Regions from separate parts of the Streptomyces sp. NPDC025784 genome, predicted to be linked through region 1. Evidence: riboswitches for the same ligand, from Rfam matches in the RefSeq annotation. Region 1 holds a riboswitch; the other holds the start of a gene.
The links. Region 1 has a riboswitch for guanidine ahead of ACZ4IF_RS05385 (DMT family transporter). Riboswitches for the same ligand answer to the same signal wherever they lie in the genome.

Region 1 (3,772 bases):
TCGGCCAGGGCGCCTACCTCGCCGCCCTCCTCAACGCGCCCAGCGAGTACGACGTGATCGCGCACCCCGAGAACAAGCCCGCCGCCCTCGCCCGCTGGAACTACGTCCTGGACGGCATGGTCGCCAAGAAGTGGCTCACCCCCGCGGAGCGCACCGGCGTGAAATTCCCCGCGCCCAAGCAGGCCAAGGGCTCGGCCGGCATGTCCGGCCAGCGCGGCTATCTCGTGCAGGCCGTCAAGGAGTACCTCACCAGCAACAAGATCATCGACGAGGACACCCTCGCCGCCGGCGGCTACCGCATCACCACCACACTGCAGAAGCCCAAGCAGGACGCCTTCGTGAAGGCCGTCGACGACCAGGTGATGGACAAGCTCGACAAGAAGAACCGCAAGACCGACACCTACGTCCGCGCGGGCGGCGTCGCCATCGACCCCTCCAACGGCAAGGTCGTCGCCATGTACGGCGGCATCGACTACACCAAGCAGTACGTGAACAACGCGACCCGCCGCGACTACCAGGTCGGCTCCACCTTCAAGCCGTTCGTGTTCACCTCCGCCGTCGAGAACCACTCGACGACCCGCGACGGCCGCATGATCAACCCGAACACCGTCTACGACGGCACCAACAAACGCCCCGTACAGGGCTGGAGCGGCGCCGCGTACGCCCCCGAGAACGAGGACGGCTACTCGTACGGCGACATCACCGTGCGCACCGCCACCGACCGCTCCGTGAACTCGGTGTACGCGCAGATGGCCGTCGACGTCGGCCCGGACGAGGTCGAGAAGACGGCCGTGTCCCTCGGCATCCCCTCGAACACCCCCGACCTGACCGCCTCCCCCTCCATCGCGCTCGGCCCGGCCACCGCCAGCGTCCTCGACATGGCGGAGGCCTACGCCACCCTCGCCAACCACGGCAGGCGCGGCACGTACACGCTCGTCGCAAAGATCACCAAGGACGGCGCGGAGGTCGTGGACCTGCCGAGCCACGAAACCCACCAGGCGGTGAGCCGCGAAGCGGCGGACACCACCACCTCCGTCCTGCGCAGCGTCGTCCAGGGCGGCACCGGCACCGCCGCGCAGGCCGCGGGCCGACCCGCGGCCGGCAAGACCGGCACCGCCGAGGAGGACCAGGCCGCCTGGTTCGCGGGCTACACCCCGGACCTCGCCACCGTGGTGTCCGTGATGGGCCAGGATCCCGACACCGGCGCCCACAAGCCGCTGTACGGCGCCCTCGGCGAGAACCGCATCAACGGCGGCGCCTACCCGGCCCGGATCTGGGCGCAGTTCACCCGCACCGCGCTCCGCGGCACCCCGGTGGCGGACTTCGACCTCCAGCTCCAGCCCGGCGCCGAGCAGACGCAGACCCCGACGACCGAACCCAGTACGCCGGACACCATCGGCGGCCAGGACGACGACGGCGGCACGTCGGACGGCCAGGACATCCAGGGCCAGGACCAGGGCCAGAGCCAAGGACAGGTCGAGGGACAGACCGAGGGGCAGGACCAGGGCCAGGACCAGGGCCAGAGCCAGGGGCAGACCGAGGGCCAGACGGACGGCGGCACCACGGACGGCGGCACGATCGACGGTGGCACGTCGGACGGCGGGACCACCGACGGGGGCACCACCGACGGCACCAGCACCGGAGGGTCGACGGACGGCGGCACGACCGACGGCAGCACGAACGGGACGATCGCCGGCACCAACCCGTTCGGGCGGGCCCCGCACCGCCGCTCCTAGGCCCTCGGCCCGGTCGGTGGCCAGGCCGGTCGACGGCCGGGTGGGGCCGTGGCCGGGCCGCCGACCGGACCCGTCAGTGGCCCGAGGTCGCCTTGAGACCCACCACGGCGACCAGCAGCAGACACACGAAGAAGATCCGGGCGGCGGTCACCGGCTCGCCGAGCACGACCATGCCGAGCACCGCCGCCCCGGCGGCGCCGATCCCGACCCAGACGCCGTAGGCGGTACCGATGGGCAAGGACCTCGCGGCGTACGAGAGAAGAAGCATGCTCGCGACGATCCCGGCACCCGTGGCCAGGCTCGGCCACAGCCGGGTGAAACCGTCGGTGTACTTCATCCCGATCGACCAGCCCACCTCCAGCAGACCGGCGACGACGAGCAGAACCCAGGCCATGACGGCACCTCCGAGAATCGGACGACAGGGGGTGCGTCGTCTTTGCGATCCCGGTACGGCGCGTCTCGTCGGGTTCCTCCACGGTAGCAAAACCCAGGCAAAAGGGGCTGGTGACCATGGTCACCAGCCCCTTCGGCAGACGTACACCTACAAGTACAAGCCGGTCGAGTCCTCGGAGCCCTCGAAACGGTCCGCGGCGACGGCGTGCAGATCCCGCTCGCGCATCAGCACGTAGGCGATCCCGCGCACCTCGACCTCGGCACGGTCCTCCGGGTCGTACAGAACGCGGTCGCCCGGCTCGACCGTCCGGACGTTCTGCCCGACGGCGACGACCTCGGCCCAGGCCAGACGGCGGCCGACCGCCGCCGTCGCGGGGATCAGGATGCCGCCGCCGGACCGGCGCTCGCCCTCCGCGGCGTCCTGCCGCACCAGCACACGGTCGTGCAGCATGCGGATGGGCAACTTGTCGTGATGGGTGCTGTGCTTATCCCGATTGGCGCTCACGCACCGAACCTACCTGTCCCGGCCGCTTCCGCACGCGAGTGGGTCGATCCTCGCCCCGCGGAAACCACCCGGCACCCCCGGGACGGGCCGCACCCGCCCCACCCCCGGACGCCGGCGGATCAGCGCCTGCGGCGCCGGGAACCGACGGCGAGCAGCCCGACGACACCGACCACGACCAGGGCCACCGGCACGATGCGCTCCAGACGGGGCGCGCCCTCCTCGGTGACCAGCTGGCCCTTCACATCGCTGACGACGCGATTGACACCGACGTAGGCGCGGCCGAGCGTGTGGTCGATGTGCGAGGCGACCTTGGCCTTCGCGTCACCCACGATCGTCTTCGGGTGCACGCGCACGCCGATCTCGTCGAGGGTCTCGGCGAGCGTTTCGCGGCGGCGCTTGATGTCCGCCTCGATCTCCGCCGGAGTCCTGGTATCCGACGTTCTCGACGTATCCGACACCGCGCTGCCTCCGTGGTCGTGTTCTGACTCCCTGCTTTCGACAGTCTGTCAGCTCGGGCAGCCGCGCACCCCTCGGCACCCCCATTACGCTCGTCACCCATAGGTCCGTAAACCATCTCCCGGCCACGTGAGGTACCGATGAGCGAGCGACTCCAGCCCGGCGACACCGCCCCCGACTTCAGCCTGCCCGACGCCGACGGCAACGAGGTCTCCCTCTCCGCCCACAAGGGCCGCAAGGTCATCGTGTACTTCTACCCGGCCGCCCTGACCCCCGGCTGCACCAAGCAGGCCTGCGACTTCACGGACAACCTCGACCTGCTGGCGGGCGCCGGATACGACGTCATCGGCATCTCCCCCGACAAGCCCGAGAAGCTCGCCAAGTTCCGCGAGAAGGAGTCCCTCAAGGTCACCCTGGTCGGCGACCCCGACAAGACCGTCCTGGAGGCCTACGGCGCCTTCGGCGAGAAGAAGCTCTACGGCAAGACGGTCGTCGGCGTCATCCGCTCCACCGTGATCGTCGACGAGGAGGGCAAGGTCGAGCGGGCCCTGTACAACGTCAAGGCGACGGGCCACGTGGCGAAGATCATCAAGGACCTCGGCATCTGAGCCCCCACCCCTCCCGCAGCGGCTCGCCCCGCCCCGTCGGCGCGAGCCGCTCCGCGTTTCCCGCGTGACGGGAC
Region 2 (3,772 bases), on a different contig from region 1:
CTCATCGAGGACACCGGCGGCGACCCCGAGGAAGAACTGCGCATCGCCAGCGGACTCACCGACTCGCTGATCGACGGCGTCCTGCTCAGCCCCCTCCGACTCGACCAGGCACGGCTGGCGGCTCTCGAACAGACCGTGCCCCTCGTCCTGCTGGGCGAGCGCTCGTACGACATCGCCGCCGATCACGTCCTGATCGACAATGCCGCGGCGGCGCGCGAGGCCACCGAGCACCTGCTGGCACTCGGCCGTCGGCGGATCGCCGTGATCGGACATCAGACCGACCCGCCGTTCGCCACCTCCGCCCAGCGCATGCACGGCTACTTCACCGCCCTCCATGCGGCCGGCGTCCCCTACGACCCCCGCCTCGCGCCCCCGGTGCGCAGTTTCGGACGGGCCGAGGGCGCCGAGGCGATGAGCCGCCTGCTCGACCTGGACCACCGTCCGGACGCGGTCTTCTGCTTCTCCGACCTCCTCGCGTCGGGCGCACTGCGCGTCGCCCACGAGCGGCACGTCGAAGTCCCGCACGACATCGCCGTCGTCGGCTTCGACGACCTGGAGGAGTCCCGCTACGCGGTGCCCTCACTCACCACCGTCTCGCCGGACAAGCGGGAGATCGCCCGCATGGCCGTGGCGGCACTGCTCGACCGGATGTCGGACGAACCGGTCAACCGTCCGGCCACGCTGACGGCCGGTCACCGCCTGGTGGTCCGCGAGAGCAGCGCCGGACGTCCCTCCACGCCGACGGGGCCAGGCACCGGCGACGCGTGACGCCGTTTCCGTCCGGCCAGGTCACCGAGTCCGGTGCCGTCGCCCTGAGCCGATCGCGCTGCGGGCCGCGCGGTGCGGGGCGGGTGTTAGCTTCGGGCGCATGGACGACAGCGTGTACGTGGGCAACGCCGGCAAGGACGCGGCTCTGGACCGGGGCTGGCTGCTCGGGCATTTCAAGGAGTCCGGCGATCCCCGCCGGAGCGAGGCCGTGGAGATCAAGTGGGGCGTCCACCCACGCGGCGAGCGGCGCGAGCAGTGGGTGCGGGGAGAGACACGCACGGCTCTCCAGGTCCTCATCAGCGGCCGCTTCCGCGTCGAGCTGCCCGGTCGCAGCGTCGTGCTGGCGGAGCAGGGCGACTACGTCGTATGGGGCCGGGGAGTGGACCACTCCTGGGTCGCCGAGGAGGAGTCGGTGGTGCTGACCGTGCGTTGGCCCTCAGTCCCCGGATACGCCGTGCCGCAGGAGGGCGACGAGGAGACGGGGCGGGCGGGGGTACGTACGTGATGGTGGCGTGGCCGGTCGTGCGTGCGTGACGGTGGCGCGGTCGGCCGCTGTGCTCGCGCCCGACCGTGGCTGGGCCGGTCACCGATCCCGCGCGCCCGTGCCGGTCGTCGCCCTCGGACGACATCGCGCCGGTGTCGTTCACCGCGCGCATGCGGGACTTCGCGGTCCGTGTTAGTTTCCGGGCGGCGGCGCGCCGGTGTCCGCCCCGGACGAGAAGTGCGCCGTACCCGGTCCGCAAAGACGACGCACGAGGGGAGGCGTCGTGGACGCAGACAAGCGCTCGTCCGGCCCGGCACCCGCGGTGCACGGGTCCCGCCCGCTGGACGTCGAGTGGAACCACGGATCACCGTCGGCGAAGCACAACACGGATCCCGACATCCAGGTCCATGCGTACGACGAGGACACCTTCATCCTCCGGCAGAACATGGCGATCAACTACGAGGCGCCGTTCATGTTCCTGCTCTTCGGACGCGAGCGGGCGGTGCTGCTGGACACCGGGGCCACCGCGTCCGCGGAGTACTTCCCGCTGCGCCGCGTCGTCGACGGTCTGATCGCCGACCGGCTCCGCCGGCATCCGCTCGCCGGGTACGGGCTGCTCGTACTGCACACCCATCCGCACGGCGACCACATCGCCGCGGACGCGCAGTTCACGGACCGCCCGGACACCCAGGTCGTGGGAGCCCGACTCGACACCGCATGGGACTACTTCGGGTTCCACGAGGATCCCGACCGGGTGGCACGGATCGACCTCGGGGGCCGCGTGCTGGAGTGCTTCTCCACGCCGGGGCACCACGAGGCGGCGGTCACCTACTACGACCCCTGGACGGGATTCCTGCTGACCGGCGACACGGTCTACCCCGGCCGGCTGTACGTGGCGGACTGGCCGGCCTTCACGCGGACCGTCGACCGCCTCATCGAGTTCGCGGACGGCCGTCCGGTGACCCATGTGCTCGGGTGCCACGTCGAGATGACGCGCGAGCCCGGCGTGGACTACCCGATCCGGACCACCTACCAGCCCGACGAGCCGCCGTTGGAGATGGCCCCGGGCCGGCTCCGCGACATCAGGGCGGCGATCGACGAGGTCGGCGACCGGCCCGGCCGGCACCCGTTCCCCGCCTTCGTCATCTGCCGCGACGTCTGAGTGCCCGTCATGCCTCGCGACGCAGTCATGGGTGTGGACATCGGTACGTCGAGCAGCAAAGGCGTCCTCGTCGGCCTCGACGGTGCCCTGATCCGCTCCGCCGTCCGGGAACACACCCCCACGAGACCCGGTCCCGGTCGTTTCGAGATGGACCCTGCGGTGTGGTGGCGCGAGTTCACCGAACTCGCCCGGGAGCTGACCGCACCCGGAGACACCGGCGTGGTCGCCGTCGGGGTCAGCGGCATGGGGCCCTGCGTCCTGCTGACCGACGAGCACGACGCCCCGCTGCGCCCCGCCGTGCTCTACGGAGTGGACACGCGCTCCGTCCGCCAGATCCGGCGCATCGAGGAACGGCTCGGCGCGGAGGCGATCATCCGCCGCGGTGGATCCGCCCTCTCCACCCAGGCGGCGGGGCCGAAGATCGCCTGGATCGCCGACGAGGAACCCGAGCTCTACGCCCGGGCCCGACGCCTGTACATGCCGAGTTCCTGGCTGGTCAGGAACCTCACGGGGAACTACGTCCTCGACCACCACTCCGCGAGCCAGTGCACCCCGCTCTACGACACGCTCGCCTGCGACTGGTACGCCCCCTGGGCCGCCGAAGTGGCGCCGGGCATCGAGCTGCCTCCACTGCGCTGGTCCGGCGAGGCGGCCGGCACGCTCACCGTCCGGGCCGCCCGGGAGACCGGCCTGCCCGCCGGCATCCCCGTCACCACCGGGACCATCGACGCCTGGGCCGAGGCGCTGAGCGTGGGCGCGCAGAACACCGGCGATCTGATGCTGATGTACGGCACCACCATGTTCCTCATCCACACGGTGCCCGAGCCGCTGACCAGTCCGTCCCTGTGGGGCACGGTCGGCGCGCTCCGGGGCACCCGCAACCTGGCCGGCGGCATGGCCACCTCCGGCGCCGTCACCAACTGGCTGCGCGACCTGTTCACCGGTACCGACCACGCCGAACTCACCCGTCTGGCAGCCGAGTCGGGCCCCGGTGCCAACGGCCTGCTGATGCTCCCGTACTTCTCCGGCGAGCGCACCCCGGTCATGGACCCGGACGCCCGCGGAGTGATCGCCGGACTCACCCTGTCCCACACCCGCGGGGACCTCTACCGGGCGGCTCTGGAGGCCACCGGGTTCGGCGTCCGCCACAACATCGAGGTCATCGAGGCGGCGGGCGGGGACATCCGACGCGTGGTCGCGGTCGGGGGCGGCACCCAGGGTTCGCTGTGGACACAGATCGTCTCCGACATCACCGGCCGCCCGCAGGAGGTGCGGACCACGACCATCGGCGCCGGCTATGGAGGCGCGCTGCTGGCCGCGCAGCTCGTCGAGGACGTCACCGTCGAGGGCTGGAACCC

Region 2: it holds a riboswitch for guanidine, as region 1 does, so the genes downstream of both, ACZ4IF_RS39450 (MBL fold metallo-hydrolase) here and ACZ4IF_RS05385 (DMT family transporter) in region 1, are expected to answer to the same signal.

What each region holds. Positions count from the first base shown of each region.
Region 1 is NZ_JBVHMN010000001.1:1,241,501-1,245,272, forward strand. Features, by position in the region: gene ACZ4IF_RS05380 (transglycosylase domain-containing protein) at 1-1,736, shown strand, start outside; gene ACZ4IF_RS05385 (DMT family transporter) at 1,810-2,130, opposite strand; guanidine-III (ykkC-III) riboswitch at 2,161-2,226, opposite strand; gene ACZ4IF_RS05390 (GroES family chaperonin) at 2,278-2,580, opposite strand; gene ACZ4IF_RS05395 (DUF3618 domain-containing protein) at 2,754-3,092, opposite strand; gene bcp (thioredoxin-dependent thiol peroxidase) at 3,231-3,698, shown strand.
Region 2 is NZ_JBVHMN010000026.1:2,729-6,500, reverse strand. Features, by position in the region: gene ACZ4IF_RS39460 (LacI family DNA-binding transcriptional regulator) at 1-768, shown strand, start outside; gene ACZ4IF_RS39455 (cupin domain-containing protein) at 869-1,273, shown strand; guanidine-III (ykkC-III) riboswitch at 1,456-1,523, shown strand; gene ACZ4IF_RS39450 (MBL fold metallo-hydrolase) at 1,536-2,414, shown strand; gene ACZ4IF_RS39445 (FGGY-family carbohydrate kinase) at 2,424-3,772, shown strand, end outside.